Regions from separate parts of the Pseudoalteromonas sp. CNAT2-18.1 genome, predicted to be linked through region 1. Evidence: predicted binding sites of a transcription regulator. Region 1 holds the regulator's gene; the other holds the start of a gene.

Region 1 (12,425 bases):
TTATCAATATCGGCGCCTTCACGCAGCGCTTTTGGCAAAGCGGTAAAGACGGTTTCACCTAATGGATAATGATAATAGCGAGCAGTAAATTGCAATAATTGTAGGTGACTGTCATCAATAATGGCTGTGCTATCGAGCACGGCTTTAACGGCTTTGACTTTATCTTCCGGCATCTCTGTGCTGGCTTTTACCTTTAATACCATACCGGTCAGGACACGCGAACCAAAAGGAACACTGACCCTCACCCCTACAGTCACGGCACGAGAGCACAACTCGGTGGGTAATAAATAGTCGAAGCTACGGTGTAAGGGCACCTTAAGTGCTACTTCAACGTAGCACGGGGTCGCGTTGCTACTGTGGCTGTTGGAATCGCGAGATGATGGCAACAAAAATCAGGCCCCAAGAACTAGAATATAGCGCTAATGTACTAAATTCATGGCGCAGTGAATAGCCGCAATTAAAGCTTGAACATTAATCAGGAGTCAAATAAAATACGCGGCCTTAAGGGTGCTGAGCGGGTTATATCCATGCTTTGGCACATTGAAACTAACGCGTATGGTGCCAAACTTCGGGTTTGGAGAGCGATACGGCCTATTTAGAGGTAACCCCCATGAAAGAAGGTATCCACCCTAAGTACGAAGCAATCAACGCAACGTGCTCTTGTGGCAACAAATTCCAGACAAGCTCTACCCTGTGTAAAGACATTCACCTAGACGTATGTTCAGAGTGTCACCCTTTCTACACTGGTAAGCAAAAGATCCTTGATACAGGTGGTCGTGTTGATCGCTTCAATAAGCGCTTCGGTGCGCTTAGCAGCAAGAAGTAATCTTTGCTTGTCGAGAAAAGCACCTTCGGGTGCTTTTTTTGTGTCTATGATTTTTATCCATCCCCATTATTCATACTAGCCATTTCACCTTAAGCTCTAGCTCATTTAAAATGACAAAAAAGCACAATAATGACGCTAAAGTTCACTAAAATTCACTTACTTTGTTATTAGCGAACAATAAGATTCGTTATCCGGTCGGTATTCTTTTTAGTTATATTAAGTTATTCGGATATAGCATTATGCATGGCTTTAGGTGGTTTTTTATGCATGCATAAGTCCCTATAGTGCATGGAATATCAAAATTTACACATAAAGCTTTAGATAATGTGCATGAATTTGGGCTTAAAACCCTTTAATTTCGTACAACAGGATAGACCTGATATTGCTTGAATATATTTAGAAAAGCGGTATGGTTTGCCTTAACTAGCTGAACTCTCACATACATTTCTAGCAGGATACTCGTTCATGTCTGACTTTCGTGAAAAAGCCCTCGATTACCACGCTAACCCCGTTCCAGGAAAAATTAGCATTGAACTCACCAAAAGCGCCGAGACCGTTAACGATCTCGCTTTAGCCTACAGCCCAGGTGTTGCAGAGCCGGTGCGTGAAATCGCTGCCGATGCTAACAATGCTTATAAATACACGGCCAAAGGCAATATGGTTGCTGTGATCTCTAATGGCAGTGCCATTTTAGGGTTGGGTAACTTAGGGCCGTTAGCGTCTAAGCCGGTCATGGAAGGCAAGGCACTACTGTTTAAGCGTTTTGCTAATCTTGATTCCATCGATATCGAGGTGAAGCATCGCACCACGGAAGACTTTATTAACACTGTAGAAAATATTGCCGATACCTTTGGCGGTATTAACCTCGAAGATATTAAAGCCCCAGAATGCTTCGAAATCGAGCAAGCGCTCATTGAACGCTGTAATGTGCCAGTATTTCATGATGATCAACACGGTACTGCTATCGTCACGGCCGCAGGCATGCTAAACGCTTTAGAAATTCAAGGTAAAGATATTCGTGATGCCTTGATCGTGTGTTTGGGGGCTGGCGCAGCGGCAGTTGCATGTATGGAGCTGCTTATTAAGTGTGGCGCTCAGCGCGAGCATATTTACATGCTTGACCGTAAAGGGGTGATCCACACGCGTCGTGATGACTTAAATGAATATAAGCAATTATTTGCTAACAACACCGATAAGCGCACCTTGCAAGACGTTATTGCTGATGCCGATGTGTTCGTTGGTGTTTCTGGCCCAGATTTGCTCTCAGCTGAAGACCTTAAATTGATGGCCGACAAGCCGGTCATTTTTGCCTGTTCTAACCCAGACCCAGAAATTAAGCCGGATGTGGCACACAGTGCGCGCAAAGACTTAATTATGGCCACTGGGCGCTCTGACTACCCGAACCAAGTGAATAACGTACTGTGTTTCCCATTTATTTTCCGTGGTGCACTGGACGTGCGTGCCACCGCTATCAATGATGAGATGAAAATTGCCGCTGTAGAGGCTATTCGCAGTATCGCCAAGGAACCAGTACCTGAGTCAGTGTTAACGGCATCTGGAGTGAGCGAATTAGAGTTTGGCGCGCAATACATTATCCCCAAGCCCATGGATCCACGATTATTGCCACGCGTAGCGAAAGCCGTGGCGCAGGCGGCTGTGGACTCAGGTGTTGCGCAAATTGATATGCCAGCGAATTATATGGCTGAGTAATCACTTTACTATTCAGCGCTAGAAAAAGAAAACCCAAGCTTAGTGCTTGGGTTTTTTTATGGCTTGCAAAGAGTAATAGCTTCACTAACCGCTTCTCATACAGGCCGACTTGCGACATATATGAACAACACTAAGCTAGCTCCTGCAATGAGGTCTAATGCTCAGGGGTTAGTTAAACTTGCTTGTCTTTGTTAGTCGTCTCCGATAACAGGCACTTCCACACCCATTTCTTCCATAATTTTTCTCACCTCTTCCGGTACCTTCTCCGGATTATCTTTTCGGAGATCTTCGTCATTTGGCAGCGGTTGACCAGTAAAGGCATGCAGAAATGCTTCACACAGCAACTCACTGTTGGTGGCGTGACGAAGATTATTCACCTGGCGGCGAGTACGTTCATCGGTTAATACTTTTAAAACATTGAGCGGGATGGAAACGGTAATTTTCTTTACCTGTTGGGCTTTTTTTCCATGCTCCGCATAAGGGTGAATGTATTCACCATTCCACTTGGCCATAATTTGCGTCTTATTTTTGGTCACTTAGGCATCAATAAGGGCGAAATTTTATCGCGTTGGTAAGGATAGTCAAATATTCATAAATTAGCTATTTAGACGTATAAATGTTTTGACTTCTAAATTGTGTTAATTTAACCTTTTGGACGTCTAAACATCCATTTTCTTGATTGGGGGCAAATATGTCACAACTAAAAAAAGACACCATCGCCGTGCGCCATGGTATTGATGCTGATAAGCACCATGGTGCGGTGGTGCCACCCATTCATTTATCGACCACCTATTCCTTTGCCGATTTTGATAGCAAACGCGAATATGATTATGGTCGTAGTGGTAATCCCAATCGGGATATTTTGGCGCAGACCTTAGCGCAACTAGAAGGGGGAGAGCACGGAATTATCACCGCGACAGGTATGGCCGCAGTGCATCTAGTGACGCAGCTACTGACACCCAATGACACCCTAGTGATCCCCCATGATTGTTATGGCGGCAGTTATCGCTTATTTACCTCTTTAGCTAAGCGGGGGTTGCTCAAGGTCGAGGTTATCGATTTCACTCAATCAAACTGTTACCAACGCTTAGTGGCCGCCAAACCCAAACTGGTGTGGATTGAAACGCCCAGTAATCCCATTTTGCGACTTACGGATATCCGCGCAGTGTGCGATGCCGCGCAGAGCATCGGTGCGCTGGTTGCAGCCGACAACACGTTTTTATCTCCCGCCTTACAGAACCCGTTGTTATTGGGTTGTGATGTGGTGGTGCACTCGACCACTAAATATATCAATGGTCACTCCGATGTGGTCGGTGGTGCGGTGATCACCAAAACCAAAGAGTTGGGTGAAGAGCTGGCATGGTGGGCTAATAATATTGGCATTACCGGCGCCGCTTTCGACAGCTATCTCACCCTGCGTGGTTTGCGTACCTTGAAAGTGCGCCTTAAGCAGCATGAAGAAAATGCCTTGGCGATTGCTCAATACCTTGAACAGCACCCTAGTGTGCAGTCTGTTTACTATCCAGGGTTGAGTTCGCACCCACAACACGACCTGGCGAAGGCGCAGCAACAGGGCTTTGGCGGTATGGTGAGCTTTGATATTAAAGGTCAGCTGCAAGACAGTGCAAAATTCCTCACTTCAGTAACGCAGTTTACCTTAGCGGAATCGTTGGGCGGGGTGGAAAGCCTTATTTGTCACCCGGCGACCATGACTCATGCGGGCATGGATAAAGCCGCACGACTTGAGGCTGGGGTCGGCGACACGCTTATCCGGGTTTCTGTAGGTATTGAAGATAAGCAAGATCTTATCGATGACTTAGATGCCGCTTTTAACGCGTTAGCAAGCAAATAAGAGGATACTATGACTCAGGTTGTACATAAGTTTGGTGGTTCGAGTCTCAGCAACGCGGCGCGTTACCATGCGGTCGCCAATATTATTATCGGCAACAGCCAACTCGGTGACGTGGTGGTGGTCTCTGCGGCGGGCAAAACCACGGATACGCTAGTGAAGTTGTGGCAGGCCTACCAACAGCACGATAGCCATGGCTATCATGATGTCTTGCAGTTGCTACGCACCCATCAGCATGAGCTTATTGATGAGCTATTAGCAGCGCACCAGGCACACGCTCTGCAATCACAGCTTAATAGTGAGCTTCAGCGCATAGCTGAGCAATTGCAGACAAACACCTTAGATGAGGCGTCCTTATTAGCCCATGGTGAACTGTGGTCGGCCCGCTTGCTGGCGACCTATTTGCAGCAGTTAGGCTATGCTGCGCAAGATCTTGATGCGCGGCAGCTACTGTGTGTGCACCAAGGGCAACTACTGCATTTGGACAATGAAAAGCTCTGCGAGCGCTATATTGCCAGGGATAAAATCAACGTTGTAACGGGGTTTATTGCCGCCGATAGCAACCAGCAAACAGTCACCTTGGGACGCAATGGCAGTGACTACAGCGCCACCTTATTGGCCCGTTATGTAAACGCCAAACAAGTTTGTATATGGACCGACACGCAGGGGGTTTTCAGCACCGACCCACGCAAAGTAGCCGATGCCTTAAAGTATCAAAAAATTTGTCGTGGCCAAGCCAACCGCCTTGCCCAGTTAGGTAATCCGGTATTGCATGCGAAAACGCTGTCGCCTTTGCAAGGTAGCGCCATCAAGCTATCGGTGCGCAGCTCCTATGACAGCGATGCCAGTGGCACCGAGATTGTCCGCGAAGGTTACTGTAAGCATAAACGTTTTTTGACCACCATAGAGGGCGTTGACCTATATCGTGTGTCGAGCCTTAAAGTGGATGAACTGGCAACCTTAAGCCAGCTTATACAGCACACCATAGGCCACTTTCAGCAGCAGGGGGTAGACTTTTTGATTGTACCCAGCGCCCATAGCACTCTGATCTCCCGTGAGCTGGGAGAGCGTGGACAACTCGTTGAGTCAAACCTCAATGGGTGCGCCTTAGTCAGCCCAAACCAGTATACTCAGCAAGGCTACCAAGAAATGCTGGCATGCTTAGAGCAACTTAACTTAACTATCCGCTTTAGCCACTGCGATCAAGACTATGCCTTGGTACTGACCGATCAAATCATTGATGCCGATAGTTTAGGCAAGGTACATCGCACTTTAATTGGTGCACACCAGCAAATTGCCGTGATTGTCGCCGGCCTTGGAAATGTGGGCAGTGTGTTTTTACAACAGTTTACGCAGCAGTTAGCGCGTTTAGAGCAGCACTTTGAGGTAAAACTGGTTGGTCTACTGCGAAGTCGCAGCATGTTATTTGACCCCTGTGGGTTAGACCCGCAGAACTGGCAAGGTCAATGGTTAGAACAAGCGGTTCCCTATCAAAGCGAGCAGTTGTGCGAACGCCTCAATGAGCTTGATTACGAACACAAGGTGGCCATTGATATAACCGCCAGTGAGTCATTCAGTGGTCTATACCCTGATTTTGTGCGAGCTAACTGTCATTTGATCAGTGCCAACAAGTATGCCGGAACAGCGCCACATAGTTGGTATCAGTCGTTACGTAACGAGCTGGCAGAGCGCAATCTCAAATGGCGTTATAACACCAGTGTTGGTGCTGGGCTACCCATTAACTTTGCATTAGCCGATTTGCAGCGCAGTGGCGATGAGATCACCCGTATTCAAGGTGTGTTTTCTGGGACGCTATCATGGCTATGCAGTCACTATGATGGCAGCCAAGCTTTTTCTGAGCTGCTTTTTGCGGCGCAAAAGTTAGGCTTTACCGAGCCCGATCCGCGTGAAGATTTATCCGGCCGAGATGTACAACGTAAGCTGTTGATCCTCGCACGCGAGTTGGGTTTGCAGTTGGACATTGACGATATTGAGCTAAGCCCGCTGATGCCAGAGTCTTTAGCACAAGGGAGCTGGCAAGATTTTCTGGATAACATTGCCTTACTTGATGACTTTGTTGGCACCCACGCACAGCAGGCGCAAAAAGAGCAAAAGGTACTGAGGTACAACGCTGACTTACGCATTGTTGATGGCAAGGTAAAAGCCCAAGTGGGTCTTGTTGCAGTGGCACAATCCAACCCATTAGCGGGATTAAGTCCGGGCGACAATATCTTTGTCATCAACAGTCGCTGGTATGCGCAGAATGCCTTGGTTATTCAAGGCCCAGGTGCAGGGAAAGAGGTCACCGCTGCAGGTGTCCACTCAGATCTCTACTGGCTTATTGAGAGTCTTAGTTAATGCGGTAACAGGGTAATAAAAAAGCCAAGCATCATTGCTTGGCTTTTTTATTTAGAAGAGTTCGTCTTCAGTGGGCAGCTCAGGTTCATCCTGCCCTTGAGTTTCGAAGATCACCGGCGGCGCTTTTTCCACATACTTAGTGGGGGCGGTCCCTTTTATAAAGTATTCAAAGCGGCTGGTGTGGTCGTTTTGATGACTCAATAATCCTGATTTTAAATCAATTCGTACTGATTCCAGTCCTTCGGGTGGCTCGATAGGGGCCGCAGGCTCCTCTTCAAGGGCCACACGCATGTAATCAATCCAAGCCGGTTGCGCTGTTTTCGCGCCAGACTCGGCACCAAAGGTTTGTCCTTTCCCTAAGTTATTGTTGTAACTGGTGCGCCCTAGCGGATTACCTGGGTTATCGAAGCCAACCCACACTGTGGTCATAACATTGGCGTTAAAGCCACTAAACCAGGTATCGACCGAGTTGTTAGTGGTGCCGGTTTTACCTGATAAATCACGGCGCTTTAACCGCGTCGCGCGCCAGCCAGTGCCATTCCAGCCGGTGCCATGCTTCCAGCTGCCACCGCCCCAAATTGCACTGGTCATCGCATCGGCAATTAAGAAGGCATTCTGTTTAGAAATAACCCGAGGTGCGCATTGCGGTAACTGGGTATCAGTAGTCTCTGTGCTGTTAGTGTTGTTGGGGTTACTCTCACTGGCGCCGCTGGGCTCAAGCATTGCCAGCTCTGCAAACATTTCATTACTGCGCTTTTGCTCTTCAGAGCAGGCCTTATAGGGGCGAGCTTGCATTAGCACTTCGCCTTCGGCGCTTTGTATTTCGGTAATAAAGTAAGGCTCAACTAAATGCCCACCATTTGCAAAAGCGCTCATACCGCGAGCTAATTCTAAAGGTGTTAATGAAGCACTCCCCAGCGCCAGGGTTTCATTGCGCGGGATATCTTCATCATGAAAGCCAAACTTGAGTAAGTGTTCAGCGGCAGGGTCTACACCGACGCCGCGCAGCAACCTGACTGAAACCACGTTTTTTGACTGCGCTAAGGCACGTCTAACACGGATCGGGCCGACATATTTAGCTGGGCTATTCTTGGGTCGCCAAGCAACACCTTGGCTTTTATCCCAGTGGTTTATCGGCGCATCGTTAATAATGGTTGCTAAGGAGTAACCGTGCTCTAACGCCGCTGAGTAAATGAAGGGCTTGATGTTAGAGCCAACTTGGCGCTTTGCTTGAACCGCTCGATTGTACTGGCTTTGTTCAAAGCTGTAGCCACCGACAATCGCCTTTATGCGGCCGTCTTTAGGGTCAATAGAGACCAGTGCACTGGATGCTTCGGGAACTTGCGCTAACAGCGGGCGGCCGTCATTGTCGAAACGATACCAAATCTGTGCACCTGCAGAGAGGATATCGGCCGCACTCTTCGGAGCGTAACTTTGGCGAGACTGAGTAATAAATTTGCGCGCCCATTTTAATCCGTCCCACTCTATGGTGAACCGTTCGCCTAATTCATTAAGTACTTCAACGGATTGTTCGTCCACACTCATCACCACTGCACCATGTAAGTCGGCGAGTGGGTTAAGGCCCTGTAAGTGGGCAATTAATTGTGGTTCGTCAAGAGGAGCTTCAGTTTCGTTATCCCATAGTACGGCCTCGGGGCCGCGATAACCATGGCGCATATCGTAAGCATATAGATTATCACGCAATGCTTGCTGAGCAGCTTGCTGCACTTTTGACTCTACCGAGGTGTAGACTCGCATACCTGAATTATAGGCTTGCTCCTCGCCATACTGAGCAACCAACTCGGCGCGCACCATCTCAGAAATATAAGGTGCATAAAGCTCTATCTCGGCGCCGTGGAAACGGGCGGTAATTGGTTTGTTAGTTGCCTCATCAAACTCAGCCTGAGTGATGTAGCCCTCATCTAACATCCGGCCTAACACCACGTTACGACGATTTTTAGCACGCTCAGGGTTGCGGATAGGGTTAAGTGCAGAAGGCGCCTTAGGTAGGCCCGCAATCATAGCCATTTGCGCTAAATCAAGCTCTTGTAGAGGCTTTCCATAGTACACTTGTGCTGCAGCACCGATGCCAAAGGCACGATTACCAAGCTCAATTTTGTTGAGATAGAGCTCGAAGATTTCGTCTTTGGTTAATAATTGCTCAATATGCAATGCGATAAATATTTCTTTCACTTTTCGGATGTATGCTTTTTCCCGAGTAAGAAAGAAGTTTCGTGCCAGCTGCATGGTGATGGTACTTGCGCCTTGGCGCTTTTCACCGGTCGAGATAAGAACGATTGCACTACGGACAATACCGATAGGGTCGATACCGTAGTGATCGTAGAAACGATTATCTTCAGTGGCCAGGAATGCATTCAGCATAGGCTGAGGTACTTCGCTGATTTTTACGGGAATTCGCCGTTTTTCACCAAACTGGTTGATAAGTTTTCCATCTCGGGTAAATACTTGCATTGGAGTCTGCAATTTTACGTCCTTTAGCACCGCCACACTGGGGATGTCAGATCTGACGTAAAGGTACAGCCCAGCTAGTACGATGCAGCCCAAGAGGACACATATGCAAAGGATTTGTAAAAATTTTTTGAATATTTTCACGGATATTTCCCTGTTTGGACTCCCAATTGAGCGAAGAGATTGGTAGTATATCTTGATTGAATAGTGAATAAAATTTTTTCATCGATAATTTATAAGTCTATTATAATTATAAAAAAAGGTTTCACGTTGCTCTTATGTTAAATCGACTTCTTAAAAAGTCTGTGCCTGCTATGGTCGGTATAGATATTGGCTCGCACTCTGTAAAAGCGGTGTTATTAACACAGCATGAGCAGGGTTATCGCCTTGATGCTGTTGCTATAGAGCCCATGCCTAAAGGGGCTATGGCCGAGCGTAACATTCAAGACATTGAGGCGATTGGACGAGTTATTGCAAAACTTAGACGGCGCATTCCAAAGTCTGTTAGCCATGCCATTGTTGCAGTTTCTGGTCAAACAGTGATCACTAAGATGATCTACATGGATGTGTCTCTGAGTGACTCTGAACTAGAGTCACAAATCGAAATTGAGGCTGACAGCTTAATTCCTTATCCACTTGATGAGGTCAGTATCGACTTTGAAAAGTTGGAAATAAATGAAGCTGATCCATCCAAGGTTAATGTTTTACTCTCTGCTGCGCGCACCGAGAGTGTTGAAGCTCGTTCCGGCGCCGTTGAGGCCGGTGGCTTTGATACCAAGGTGGTTGATGTTGAAACGTACGCGTTATCACGTAGCTTGGATGTGAGCTATGCTGCACTACCAGAAGATGCGAAAGATAAAGTTGTGGCGCTTGTGGATATCGGCGCGGTGATGACGCTAGTGAGTGTGGTGCAAAAGGGTGAAACCATCTACACCCGGGACCAGGTCTTCGGTGGCGAGCAGTACACTAACACTATTGTCTCCTACTACAATAAAAACTTTGACGAAGCTGAGCGCGCCAAGTGCACCAGCGATTTGCCGCCAAACTACACGTTTGAGGTACTTGCGCCGTTCCAGACCTCATTGCTACAGCAAGTGCGTCGAGCCGTGCAAATGTTCCTTACGACCAGCGGGAAAGACCAAGTGGATTACATTGTTCTCTCTGGTGGAACGGCAATGATCGAAGGATTAGATAGACTATTAATCGACGAGTTAGGGATCCACACTGTTGTCGTTGACCCATTTGCGAGCATGGAGATTGGTTCCAAAGTGGACCAAGAGCTAATGCAAAAGCATAAGGCACAGTTCGCTGTTGCTGCGGGTCTTGCATTGAGGAGTTTCTCAGCATGCCACATATAAATTTATTGCCCTGGCGTGAGGCCGCGCGTAAAGAAGCACAACAACGTTTTGTAACTATTTTAGTTGTTGTCTTAGTTGCCGCTTTTGCGTCAATGTTTGCTTTAAGTTCATTCTACAGCGCACTCAAAGATGGGCAGAACGTTCGTAACAACTTCCTGAGCCGGGAAATTCAGATCTTAGATAGGCGCATCGCAGAAATTCGTGAGCTAGATAAGAAGAAAGAAAGCTTGCAACAGCGCATGCGTCTAATTGAAGAGCTGCAAAGTAACCGAAACCTCGGTACCCAAATAATGGATGAAGTGGCGAAAATTGTACCTTCAGGTGTTTACTTCACGACCTTAGAGCGTCGCGGCGATGCGATTCAAGTAACGGGTAAAAGTGAGTCAAACAACCGTTTATCGACTATGATCCGTCAGGTAGAGAGTTCATACCTGCTTGAAAATGCCTCATTGCAAGGCATTGTAGCCGGTGAAGAGCAGTCACGATTACTTAGCGATTTCAATATGCAATTCAATGTGAAGTCTTTCGATGAAATTGGCGAGGCACAAGAATGAGTATAGATCTTAAATCCCTCAACGATATCGATTGGAATGAGCTGGAACTAGATAATATCGGGGATTGGCCGGTAGCCGTAAAAGCAATTGTTTGTGTGATTGCTGCAGCGTTGGTGTTGTTTTTCAGCTATAAACTATTGGTTGCTGACGAAATAACCTCTTACGAGCAAGCTCAGCAAAAAGAGTCTGAGTTACGCAGCACTTACCGTACCAAGTACGCAGTGGCAAGTAGATTAGAAATCTACAAGCAACAAATGCAGGAAATGGAAGAAAAGTTCTCGCAGTTGTTGAAGAAGCTACCAACGTCGAACGAAACCCCAGGGTTACTTGATGACCTTTCTTATGTAGGGACAACAAGTGGCCTGACCTTCGTAAAAATAGGTTGGCTTCCCGAGATTAAGAAAGAGTTCTACACCGAGCTTCCGATCAAAATCGAAGTAGAGGGAAGTTATCACGAGTTTGGCGAGTTTGTTGGCAAAGTGGCTCAGCTACCTCGTATTATCAGCTTGCACGACTTTGAAATTGAAGCGACGGGTGATGACCAGCTGGTATTCAGTGTGGTTGCTAAAACTTATCGCTATGAGGGGGCAGAATAATGAAAAAACTCCTCACAATTACCACCGTGGCGGTGTTATTGAGCGGTTGTTTTGATGATACAACCGAACAACGCGAATTTATTAACCGGGTAAAAGCCAGCACTCAACCTAATGTTGAGCCTATCCCCGAAGTCGCGCAGTTTGAACACTTTGCGTATGATGCTTCGAGCTTGCGTAGCCCGTTTGTGGCACCGCGCCCGGAAGTTATTCAAGATAAATTGATACAAGTGCAAAACTGTTTGCACCCCGATCCACAGCGTAAAAAGGAACCGCTGGAGCGTTATCCATTGGATAACTTATCAATGAAGGGAACTTTAGGCTCAGGTGAGCAAACGTGGGCGTTAGTTAAAGCGTCGGATGCAACATTGCACCGTGTATCACGCGGCAACTATGTTGGCTTGTATCACGGTAAAGTGACACAAGTACGCAGTAACTATATAGAATTATTAGAGTTAATCCCTGATGGAGCAGGATGTTGGAAAGAACGCCTGACCAAGCTAGAGATGTTGGAGGCAGGCGATGATTCCAGTTCATAAAAATCAAGGTAAAAGCACAATGCAAAAACACGGATTCAATATGAATCGTATTTACTCTTTGGTACTCGCTTTTGCGACCCTATTTATGTCGAGTTTTGCGACCGCAGTGCCGCTGTTGTACGACGTTCGCTATAACCCTTTGCTGGAAGGTGAAACTGAGATCGAGTTC
Region 2 (12,425 bases), on a different contig from region 1:
ATATCGTCATACACCGCTAGTTGACCAGCATTGACGATGCCCATATCCATTCCGGCTTGAATGGCGTGATACAAGAACACAGAGTGAATAGCCTCGCGCACCGGATTGTTGCCTCGAAACGAGAAAGAGACATTAGACACACCACCGGATACCTTGCAGTGGGGAAGGTTCTCCTTGATGCGGCGAGTTCCTTCGATAAACTCCACGGCATAGTTGTCATGCTCTTCTATGCCGGTGGCCACGGCAAAGATATTGGGGTCAAAAATAATATCTTCTGGTGGGAAGCCCAACTCATCGACCAGGATGCGATAAGAGCGCGCGCAAATAGCAAACTTCCGCTCAGCGGTTTCTGCTTGGCCGGTTTCATCAAAGGCCATCACCACCACGGCGGCGCCGAAGCGCTTTAATACCTTGGCTTGGTGACGAAACGGCTGCTCCCCCTCCTTGAGGGAAATAGAGTTCACTATCGCCTTGCCTTGAATGCATTTTAGTCCCGCCTCGATCACTTCCCATTTCGACGAGTCCACCATAATGGGCACTTTCGAAATATCGGGCTCTGAAGCGATAAGGTTCAAAAAGATGACCATGGCCGCTTTAGAGTCCAACATGGCTTCATCCATGTTGATATCGATAATCTGCGCGCCATTTTCAACTTGCTCACGCGCCACCTCTAACGCGGTTTCGTAATCTTCCTCGAGGATCAGCCGTTTAAAGCGCGCCGAGCCGGTCACATTGGTGCGCTCGCCGACATTGGTAAAAGTTGCAGTATTATTCATGTTATTGGCCCCTTAATTGAGATTACAGGCTTCAAGGCCACTTAATCGCATGCGCACAGGCAGCTCAGGCAAAGTACGTGGAGCGGTGTTTTTTAGCCCATCACTAAAGGCTTTAATGTGCTCGGGCGTGGTGCCACAACAGCCACCGACAATATTGATAAACCCTTGCTCCCCCCAGTCGATGATTTCTTGTGCCATTTCCTCGGCTTCTAAATCATATTCGCCAAATTCATTCGGCAGCCCTGCATTGGGGTGCACCGAGGTGTAGGTTTCACAAATACTGGCCAACTCTTCCACATACTGACGCAACAAGTCTGGCCCTAGCGCACAGTTCAAGCCAATGGAGAGCGGTTTAATATGGCGAATGGAATTATAAAACGCCTCGGTGGTTTGCCCTGACAAGGTTCGACCCGAAGCATCGGTGATGGTGCCGGAGATCATTACCGGCAGAGTCACTCCAGCCTGTTCGAACGCTTCTTCTACCGCAAAGGAAGCGGCTTTGGCATTGAGGGTATCGAAAATGGTTTCAATTAAAATCAGATCGGCACCACCTTCTATCAGCGCCAGGGTCGATTCGATATACGCGGCCACCAGCTTATCGAAGGTGATATTGCGATAGCCCGGATCATTGACATCCGGCGAAATCGAGCAGGTTTTTGATGTTGGCCCCAGTACGCCGGCCACGTAGCGCGGTTTGTGTGGCTCGCGAGCGGTAAACTCATCGGCCACCGCGCGTGCCAGCCGGGCCGATTCGAGGTTAATCTCACGGCTTAGGCTCGCCATGTCATAATCTTCCATGGAAATGGTCGTGGCGTTAAAGGTATTGGTCTCAATAATATCGGCGCCCGCTGCCAAATATTCACGGTGAATTTGTGCTATTAGATGAGGTTGAGTGAGGCTCAATAAATCGTTGTTGCCCTTGACCAACACATGCCAATCTTGAAACCGCTCACCACGATAATCATGCTCTTCGAGCTTATGCTGTTGGATCATCGTACCCATGGCGCCATCTAAAATTAAAATGCGCTCGTTGAGGGCCAGTGTTAATGCATCACGTTTATTCGGCATAGTTGTTAGTCCTTACATCCTGGCTAACCAGATTAATATCATAGGGAGTGGTTTGGTAAACGTAGTAATTAAGCCAATTCGAAAATAACAAAAAGGCATGACTTTGCCAGGTTTTCGAGGGCTCTTGCGCTGGGTCGCCATGAGGGAAGTAGTTTTCTGGCATCGGTGCGTCAGCGCCTTTATCGCAATCACGTAAATACTCTTTTTTCAGGGTATCGGCATCATACTCAGGGTGTCCTGTGATATACACCTGAGAACCACTCTGGTTTTTAAGTAAGTAAGCACCTACCTTCGGCGAGCCTGCTACCACGACTAATTCTTTACAGGCGTTTATCGCAGCAATATCAATATGGCCATAACGCGAATGCGGGACTAAGAAGCGATCGTCAAAGCCCCGGGTTAACGCCGCATGGTCAAAATAACACTGATGCTCAAACACCCCACACAACTTATTTTTCTGCAATTGACGCTTAAGTCCATGATGATGGAAAAGCCCAGCGTGCGCCGCCCAACAACTAAATAGCGTCGAGGTCACATGGTGCTCCGCCCAATCAAAGAACGCTTGTAGCTCCGACCAATACCCTACTTCATCATATTCTAAGTGAGCCAAGGGCGCGCCGGTAACAATCAAAGCATCGTAATTATTGTCTTTAACATCTGAGAAATACTGATAAAACATATCCAGATGCTGCTCTGAGTTGGCGCTAGAGCGATGCGTATCTAAACGCAGTAAGTCAACATTGACCTGCAATGGCGTATTCGCCAGCAAACGAATAAATTGCACTTCGGTTTCCACCTTATTCGGCATCAGGTTCAAAATAGCCAAGCGCATGGGCCGGATTTCTTGAGTCCGAGCGCGACTTTTCGGCATCACGAATACATTTTCTTGGCGCAGTTCCATAATGGCTGGCAAAGCGTCTTGAACCGTAATGGGCATGGCGGTACTCCGAATTAAAAGATAAGAGGCTATTATGAACGCCACACTGGAAATTTCAACCTCTAGATGTTTAGACGTCCAAAATAAAGTTGCAGTGAATGAGTTAACTGCAATAATGCCCGCGATTAACTAACAAAGAGTCGATGATGGGTATAGGTGAAATTGCAGCAATCAGTGCAGCCGTGGTTTGGGCCTTTTCTACCTTATTGTACAAAGGCTTCAGTCATCACCTTTCACCGCTGCAACTAAATGTAAGTAAAGGCTTACTCGCTTCTTTAATGATGGTAATTGCCATGGCGCTACTTGGCGATGGCGCCATGCCTGTGCAGCTCACCTCATGGGGCTGGCTTATCGCCGGTGGGGTTATCGGTATTGCCATTGGCGATAGCGCCTACTTTGGCGCCCTGCGCAGTATTGGCCCAGCACGAACCTTAATAATCGAGTCTCTCGCGCCAGCCTTAACTGGCATACTTAATATTGTGCTGTTGGGTGTGTACTTACCGCTACTGGCCTGGTTGGGCATCGCCATCACTTCGGTGGGGGTGATCCTCGCGGTATTACCCCAACGCCACTTGCCCCCAGTTGATAAGAAGTTTTACTTTCAAGGCGTGGCTTTCGCATTACTTGCGGCTTTGTGCCAAGCCAGTGGCATGGTGATGTCAAAAGGGGCTATGAATACTGAGTCGATGAGTAGCCTATGGGCCGCCCTTATTCGCCTCCTTGCCGGCACATTGAGCGTGGCTTTACTGGTAATGATTATAAAACGCAGCGACCTATACCAAGCCATTCGACTGCACGGTATTGATAACAAACGCTGGCTGCTGGTGGCTGTTTTTTTCGGCACCTTCGTTGGCTTGTGGCTGCAATTGGCGGCGGTGCAGCATACCGACCCGGCTATTGCACAAACTATTTTTGCCACTGCCCCGCTGATGGTCATGACGATTGGCTTTTTTAAACGCGAGCCGGTGACTTGGCGTATGATAGTGGGCGGTTTATTGGCGCTGGCTGGAGTGGCCATATTATTGGCAAATTAACGGGCCATTCGTTGACGCTTTCACCATAGAGACTCTACAATAACGGCAGTTTAAATTAGTCACATTGTAAAGGCTCCTTTCATGGTTTTACCTGATAAGTTTATTTTCTCGATGAGTCGCGTGTCAAAGGTGGTGCCACCTAAACGCACCATCTTAAAAGACATCTCTCTGCACTTTTTCCCTGGCGCAAAAATTGGTGTACTTGGCCTAAATGGCGCAGGTAAATCGACCTTACTACGCATTATGGCCGGCGTGGATAAAGATTTTGAGGGTGAGGCACACCCTCAACCTGGCATTAAAATTGGTTACCTTCCTCAGGAGCCTGAGCTTGATGAAAGCAAAACGGTGCGTGAAGTCGTAGAAGAAGCGGTCAGTGAAGTTAAAAATGCCCTTGATCGCCTTGACCAAGTATACGCTGAGTACGCCATGGAAGATGCCGATTTCGATGCGCTTGCCAAAGAGCAAGGTGAACTTGAAGCCATTATTCAAGCCCACGATGGCCACAACCTTGATAACGCCCTAGAGCGCGCGGCAGATGCATTACGACTGCCAGCTTGGGATGCCAAGATTGAGCATTTATCAGGGGGTGAGCGTCGCCGTGTAGCAATCTGCCGTTTATTGCTTGAAAAGCCGGATATGCTTATTCTCGATGAGCCTACCAACCACTTAGATGCCGAATCTGTCGCTTGGTTAGAGCGCTTCCTACATGATTATGAAGGCACTGTAGTGGCGGTAACCCACGATCGTTATTTCCTTGATAACGTGGCCGGCTGGATCCTCGAATTGGACCGTGGCGAAGGTATTCCGTGGGAAGGCAACTACTCTTCTTGGCTTGAGCAAAAAGACGCACGTCTGCAACAAGAGCAAAAAGCAGAGAAAGCAAGACAAAAATCCATCGCTCAGGAGCTTGAGTGGGTACGTTCAAACCCGAAAGGTCGCCAAGCAAAATCAAAAGCGCGTATGGCGCAATTTGCTGAACTACAACAAGGCGATTATCAAAAGCGTAACGAAACCAATGAGCTGTTTATTCCTCCTGGCCCGCGCTTAGGTGATCAGGTCATTGATGTACAGGGCTTAAACAAAAGCTTTGGCGACCGTGTGCTTATTGATAACCTTGATTTTAGCGTTCCTAAGGGAGCGATTGTCGGCATTATTGGTGCCAACGGTGCTGGTAAATCGACCTTATTCAAAATGCTCAGCGGCGAGGAAAAGCCTGATAGTGGTGAAATCACCCTAGGTGAAACCGTTGAACTCGCCACCGTTGACCAATTCCGTGGCAACATGGACGAGAGTAAAACCGTATTTGATGAAATCGCAGACGGTCAAGATGTGTTGAAAGTGGGCAACTTTGAGTTCCCAAGCCGTGCCTATGTGGGACGCTTTAACTTTAAAGGTAATGATCAGCAAAAATACGTCAAAGACCTTTCCGGCGGTGAGCGCAACCGTTTGCACTTAGCCAAACTACTAAAAGCAGGCGGCAACGTATTACTTCTCGATGAGCCAACCAACGACTTAGACGTTGAAACTTTGCGGGCGTTAGAGAATGCAATTCTCGAGTTCCCTGGCTGTGTCATGGTGATCTCGCACGACCGCTGGTTCTTAGACCGTATCGCCACTCATATTCTTGATTATCGCGACGAAGGCCAAATTAACTTCTTCGATGGTAACTACACCGAATACGAACAGTGGCTGAAGAAAACCTTAGGTGCCGAGGCTGCACAACCGAAGCGCATTAAGTATAAAAAGATTGGTTAATTAACCACATAAAAAGCCCCCATCTCGATGGGGCTTTTTTGTGCCCTTGGCATCCATCTATGTATGGCACTGTGATTGTGCTAACGCGCCACTACTTGATGACCATCGTGATATTTTTAGCTTATTGAAATAGCGAAAAAAGTCACTCACAGCCAAGGACAACCTCAAGGCTGGCTACTACACTGGAGGGAGACGCGCCAATACAGGAACTGTTATGGAAAATCGCAGAAACTTCACTCGTGTTATTTTTCAACGCCCCGCCCTAGTGGTATTTAATAACCAGCATCATGGCTGTCATTTACTTGATCTTTCCTTAAATGGCGCTTTGGTAAGCCATCCTGATGACTTCAACCCACAGTTAGGTCAAAGCGTAGAGCTTATTTTCCACCTATCTGGCAGTGATGTTGATATTGATATGCTTGCTGAAGTGGCTCACATTGAGCCGCAACACATTGGCTTACATTGTGTAAAAATGGATATTGACAGTGCCACTCATTTAAAACGCCTTATTGAACTTAACGTGGGTGATGATAAGCTACTGCACAGGGAGTTAGCGCAGCTTGCTGCGCCCGAACAATAATAACGATTGCAGTGAGAGCACAATAATGATCATGGAATCCATCCAGGGCTTTGTCCCTTTTATCATGTACTTTGGCTTAGGCTACCTACTTATCCTAGCCTTTCTATTCATCTACACCCTTATCACCCCGCATTGCGAATGGACCTTGATGAAGGAAAACAATGCCGCCGCTGCCACCGCGTTTAGTGGCGCGTTCATTGGCTTTACCCTTCCGGTTGCCAGTGCAGCGGTGAATTCGGTCTCGCTGCTAGACTTTGCCATCTGGGGCGTTATCGCTGGCATCATGCAATTAGTGACCTTCTTCTTAGTGCGCTTATACATGCCGAAGTTGTCTGAAAAAATTGCCGAGGGCCATATGAGCGCAGGGGCATTTTTAGGGGTTGCTTCACTGGCCACCGGTATTCTCAACGCTGCCTGTATTACCTACTAAGGAGGCGGCAATGAAACGTACTAACAAACTTAAACTGACACTTATGCTCGGTGCCAGTGCCGGACTCAGTGGCTGCACCGACCCTGAAGAACCAGCACTATTATTTACCGATGTAGATGATTGCACCGACTTTGGCGTCGAACGCGATGTATGCCAAGCACAATACCAACAGGCCTTGGCTAATCACGATATTGAAGCGCCAAAGTACGCCAATGAAAACCTCTGTGAAAATGACTTCGGGTTTGAGCGCTGTGAGCAAGAAGGTAGTATTTGGCGACCCATTATGGCAGGCTTTATGATCGCCGCCGTGGCTGAGGCGGTGGATGAAGGTTTAGACCTTATGAAGAAGAAGAAAAAACGCAAAAAATACGCGTTTTTAGGGGGAAATTACTACTCAGGTGCGAAGCCCCTTTATCGCTCACGCGATGACTTTTTCAGCTTCCGCAATGCCAACAATGATTACATTGGCTCAGTCAACAATCGTGGCACCACTATGGTGAAAAAGTCTAAAGTTAAATACGCTTCTAAGCCCAAGCGCGTTACTCGCAGCCGAGGAGGCTTTGGCCGCCGTGCTTCATCACGTAGCTTTGGTGGGTAGATGTTTCGCCACCCTATTGCTGAGCGGCCGGATTTAGCCGCTCAGGCCGATTATTTCGGCTTTGATTTTTGCCGCATTGATGGTGAAAAGTACTGGGATGAAAGCGCTTATTACCAATTCACTCTAGAGCAAATTGAGAACGACTTAGAGAAACCGACCAATGAACTGGAGCAAATGTGCTTGGAATTGGTCGACAAAGTTGTACATGACGAGTATTGGCTGCGCAAGTTCGCTTTGCCCGAGCAGTATTGGGACTTTATCGCCACCAGTTGGCACAACAAAGAGCCTAGCCTATATGGCCGTATGGACTTTAGTTACCACGGCAACGGCCCTGCCAAATTACTGGAGTACAACGCCGATACCCCCACCTCCATCTATGAAGCGGGTTTTTTCCAATGGCTGTGGCTGGAACAGCAAGTAGATAGAGGCAAATTGCCACGGCAAAGTGATCAATTCAATAGTATTCAAGAGGCGCTCATTGAGCGTTTTAACTTCTTCTCTAACCGCGAATTGCTGCACTTTGTCCACAGTCGCGACTCCATTGAAGATAAAGGCACCGTCAGTTATTTACAGGACTGTGCCTATCAAGCAGGCATACCCACGGCGCGCATGGCTATTGAAGATATTGGCGTTGATGAGCACGGCCAGCTCACTGACCTAGAACATGCTCCTATCGCGCAACTCTTTAAACTTTACCCATGGGAAGAGTTGCTGCATGACGACTTTGCTCCCCATGTGCTCAGCACCGACACCCTGTTTGTCGAGCCGCCTTGGAAGGCTGTGTTATCGAATAAAGCCATATTACCGCTGCTGTGGCAAATGTTTCCCGGCCACCCGAATCTCCTAGCCGCCTACTTTAGCGGTGAAGAAGGCGATGGGCTGGAGCAAGGCTTTGTGAATAAACCCCTGTTTAGCCGCGAAGGCGAGAACATCACTTGGGTGCATCCAGACAAGGGCCGTGTGCACCAAAGCGGTAGTTACGGTAGCGAAGGCTTTATTACTCAAGCGTTAGCACCCTTACCCATGTTTGCCGGTAATCACACCTTGATCGGCTCTTGGGTCGTCGGACACCAAAGTTGCGGCCTCACCATTCGCGAAGATGACGGCCCCATCACCAAAGATACTTCTCGGTTCGTCCCTCATACTATTTTAGGGTAATTACTCTTCACTTTATTTCATATGTCGGTACAATCGGTGCCGATTTTATGAATACCAGATTAATAAAGGACATATCTTATGTACTCTCGAAAGGGAATTTTTGCTGCGGCTGCAGCGCTTACCCTATTTGGCTGCGGCGGCAGCGACGATAAACAGCCTGACACTCCCACACCACCGGCTCCCCAAAACCAGGCCCCTATCATCGACCTTGTCACAAAAGTGGATGTAAAAGAACGTGATATGTTGGAAATTGAGGCGACGCTCTCAGACGATGGTGAAATTGCCAACATTGAATGGCAACAAATTGCGGGCAATACGCTGCAATTAGAGACCACCAATACAGCAACCCTTAGTGTCCAAATTCCTAATATTGCACAGACGCAAACCTACACATTTAGTATCACCGTTACCGATGATGAAGGAAGCACAACCACTCAACAAGTGGATGTAAATGCACAAGCATATGCGCCATTACAGACAGAAATGATCGCTGATAATGCTTTAATGCAGTGCTTAGAAGATAACAACGTTGATACCGCTTTTACCTCAGTCTCATGTGATGGCTATACAATTAATAATATCGCTGGTCTAGAGCAGCTCTCTGAGCTTAGCGCATTAACGCTGACTAATGCTGGCTTAACAACTATCCCAGATTTGCAAGCGCTGACAGCGCTAGAAAAGGTGAACTTCAATGGCAACCCTATTAGCAATATCGCGAATCTTGTACCTTTAAACCAACTTACCTCATTATCACTCGACTCCTTAGCAGCAATAGAGCCGTCACTAAGCTCAGTTAACCTTTCAGCTGTAAAAAGCCTCACTTTAGGGTGCACATCAGGGTGCTACAATGCTTCGCTAGACTTAAGTCAACTCAACAAAGAATCCATGATAGCGCTTGATGTGTCTGGAATAAGGGTAGCCAACTTGAGTGAGCTTAAGTATTTTACATCTCTTGAGGTGCTGTCTTTAGGTGCCCTAAGTTATGATACTTACGGCTTAACAAGCCTAAGCTTCCTTCAGCACATGCCTGAGCTTAAAACTCTGAAACTGAACAACCATTATATTACCGATGTATCGGCGTTGTTCCATACGCCCAAGTTAACTACTCTAAGGCTAGAAGGTAAGGCTATAGATAGCTTTAGCGCTCTCTCTCACCTAACCGAGTTACAGTCATTACATATTGAAAGCAACTACGGGCAGCAACTAGCCTCAGATGATATCGAAACAATCGCTGCACTAAATAACCTTACATCATTAACGATTAGCGGCTATCGCTTTGATGGCGCACGCTCGTTCAAGCAGCTAACCGCGTTGGAAGAGCTTGCCCTGATTAAAACAAACACATCCTCGATTGGCTTTATTCGTGAGTTCTCGAACCTAAAGACGCTGACGTTGGATAGTAACGGTGACCTTAATGATATTAGTGCTATTGAGGGCTTGAACTTAACCACGCTTACACTGCGTAATTTATACAGCCTAAGTTACTTCGACTATATTGAGTCACTAACACACTTGCGTAAGCTCAATATAAGTGGGAATTCGTCAATGTCATTTGACTTAGTAATTCTAAAGGAATTAAGCAACCTTGAAGAGCTCAGTTTATCTGATATTGATTTAGAAAATACAGGTGCTTTGAACCAATTAGTTAGCTTGCAAAGCTTACAACTAAGTAGAACAGGCCTTGAGGTTATACCTCCACTTTATAATTTAGAGCAATTGCAGAGCTTCACAGTTCAAGATAACTATGAGCTAGCAGATGTTACTGCACTCGACGGCTTGGTAAACCTAGAAAACTTAGTTATTTATAATAGCAAGTATATAAACGACGTATCATTTTTAACTTCTCTTACCAAGTTGAAAACACTGCACCTTACTCGACTTCCACAGTTAGTTTATTTTCTTGATGCTGTAAGTGAATTAAGTGCATTAGAAAAACTAAACTTAAGCGAGAGTGAAAACCTCAAGTGCTCTGAATTAGAAATCTTAGAACAGCAATACAATATAAACAGTATAGAGCGCTCTAGCTCATGTCTTGAAAAAGAAGTAAACATGGATGCTTTTTCAGATCCCGGGTTATATCAATGTATTGCCAACCACAAACAGAATTACCCGAATTTGCTTGATAGCAATAAATTTATTGGCTTAAATTGTCATGGTAACTATGAAGTGCAAAGCTTAGATGGTTTAGAGCAGTTTGAAAATCTAAGACATCTTAATGCAAGTACTTTCGCCCGCTCTTTAAGCGGTTTAGACAAGCTTACCAAACTTACCCAGCTAACACATGTTGACTTTTCAGATTCAAATAACGCACTGCCTTTGGTTCAGGTATTTAACGCACTGCCAAACTCTGTTGTTGGAATAGATATTGGTAATTCAAGTATTGCCGATTTCAATGCACTTAAGCATATAAAGGAAAATGTAGAATCCTTAGATGTTAGCAGAACTAACCTCAGCACAGTTGAACCTTTAATGGGTCTAGTGCACCTAGATAACCTTGATTTATATTTTAATGATATATCATGCTCAGACATGGAATCACTTAAAGCTGCATTGCCAGACACATATATTGGCTATTTTGATTGTCAGCAATAAGTGAAAATAATAGGGCTATTCACCAGCATCGAATAGCCCTATTGCTCAGTCATTAGTAAGCGCCACATAGACTTTCAAGCAATTCGTTACTCTGTTTTTTAGCTCCTCTCCAGACGATTTAAAGCGCAGCGAATGACTCATTTATCAGCATAGCCGACCTTCGCTTTCACGTACTAATCGAGATAACTGCGTAAATCGCATTCCTAAAACGCCGCCCTCGTTCGTTAATAGATTTACAAAGCCAAAAACCATTGGTTTTGCTCATAATAAAAACGAAGGGGCCAAAATGAACCAGCATATACTTCAGTATAAAAAACACCTTATTGCGCTTGCTATAAGCAGTGTACTTTTCAGTAGCCAAGCGTTCGCCGCTACAGAATCACAACAACAATCCGATAAAAAGCAGTTGCTCGACCTTGAGCGCATAGTGGTCACAGGGAGTGGCGGGCGTGGGCAAACCAAGCTTGAGTCATCGGTGTCTATCACCACCTTGAGCGCCGAAGATCTCGCCCGCGAAGCGCCGCTCGGCACGGCTGACTTACTGGAAACCGTTCCCGGGTTTTGGGTTGAAGACTCTGGTGGTGAAACCAACAATAACGTCGCTCCACGGGGTCTTCGCGGCGGCGAAGGATTTCGCTATATAGGCGTGGAAGAAGATGGGCTACCGGTGGTCTACGACGGCGTCTGGGTCGATTTTTATCAGCGCCAAGACATTACAATCGAGCATATGGAAGCGGTTCGCGGTGGCACCTCGGGCTTGCTAACCACCAATGGTCCGGCTGCCTTGGTGAACTTTATTACCCGCAAACCCGATAGCGTTGAAGAAGCCACCATTCGCTTAACCACCGCCGACTATGGCATGTACCGCAGTGAGTTCTTTTACGGCACCCCTATTAGCGATGATTGGAAAATGTCGTTGGGCGGTTTTTATCGACGCTCAAACGGAGTCAGAGATACCGAATTTACGGCAGACCATGGCGGCCAGCTGCGCATGAGTTTAGTTCGAGAGTTTGATAAAGGTCAGTTAACTTTATCTGCCAAGCATTTAAACGATCACACCACTTTCTTCGTGCCGATCCCCCTGCAAAACCAAGATGATCCCGAGGGCATCCCCGGTGTCGACCCGCAACATGGCACCTTAATAGGTAATGGCCAGCGGCTGTTACAGTACTTGCAACAAGATGGCAGCTATCAAACCCGAGACCTCAAAGATGGACAACATACTAAGTTTTCTACTTTAGGATATAACCTGGATTGGGAGCTCAACGATCGCTGGCTACTCGACACCGCCGGGCGTTACTCTCGCTTTGAGAATGACATGTATATCCTGCTGAACTTTGATAACTCAACGCTTATCAATGCCAACGAGCGCCTAGACCAGCAAGATGTCACCGCAATGTTGACACAATTCGCCGATGAGGGCGCTGTTGCAGCGCGATATCGTTACGTGGATAACGGTGAGCTACTGACAGATGTCAGTAACCTCAATGGTAATGG

Evidence for each region. Region 1 encodes MetJ, which represses methionine synthesis genes. Its sites were predicted from a motif close to TAGACGTCTAGACGTCTA; they were not measured.
Region 2: metA (homoserine O-succinyltransferase) is a predicted target of MetJ. The motif match lies at 2,845-2,862, and genes of this name have one in related genera.

Annotation. Positions count from the first base shown of each region.
Region 1 is NZ_JAKRFR010000008.1:52,307-64,731, reverse strand. Features, by position in the region: gene priA (primosomal protein N') at 1-386, opposite strand, end outside; gene rpmE (50S ribosomal protein L31) at 611-826, shown strand; gene MHM94_RS16890 (malic enzyme-like NAD(P)-binding protein) at 1,292-2,536, shown strand; gene metJ (met regulon transcriptional regulator MetJ) at 2,728-3,048, opposite strand; gene metB (cystathionine gamma-synthase) at 3,228-4,388, shown strand; gene metL (bifunctional aspartate kinase/homoserine dehydrogenase II) at 4,398-6,743, shown strand; gene MHM94_RS16870 (PBP1A family penicillin-binding protein) at 6,795-9,356, opposite strand; gene MHM94_RS16865 (pilus assembly protein PilM) at 9,491-10,570, shown strand; gene MHM94_RS16860 (PilN domain-containing protein) at 10,558-11,124, shown strand; gene pilO (type 4a pilus biogenesis protein PilO) at 11,121-11,720, shown strand; gene MHM94_RS16850 (pilus assembly protein PilP) at 11,720-12,256, shown strand; gene MHM94_RS16845 (type IV pilus secretin PilQ family protein) at 12,240-12,425, shown strand, end outside.
Region 2 is NZ_JAKRFR010000003.1:49,941-62,365, forward strand. Features, by position in the region: gene metH (methionine synthase) at 1-776, opposite strand, end outside; gene MHM94_RS07075 (homocysteine S-methyltransferase family protein) at 789-1,844, opposite strand; gene metA (homoserine O-succinyltransferase) at 1,834-2,781, opposite strand; gene MHM94_RS07085 (DMT family transporter) at 2,928-3,815, shown strand; gene ettA (energy-dependent translational throttle protein EttA) at 3,897-5,570, shown strand; gene MHM94_RS07095 (PilZ domain-containing protein) at 5,785-6,150, shown strand; gene MHM94_RS07100 (DUF350 domain-containing protein) at 6,176-6,580, shown strand; gene MHM94_RS07105 (DUF1190 domain-containing protein) at 6,591-7,178, shown strand; gene MHM94_RS07110 (glutathionylspermidine synthase family protein) at 7,179-8,336, shown strand; gene MHM94_RS07115 (hypothetical protein) at 8,415-10,928, shown strand; gene MHM94_RS07120 (TonB-dependent receptor) at 11,215-12,425, shown strand, end outside.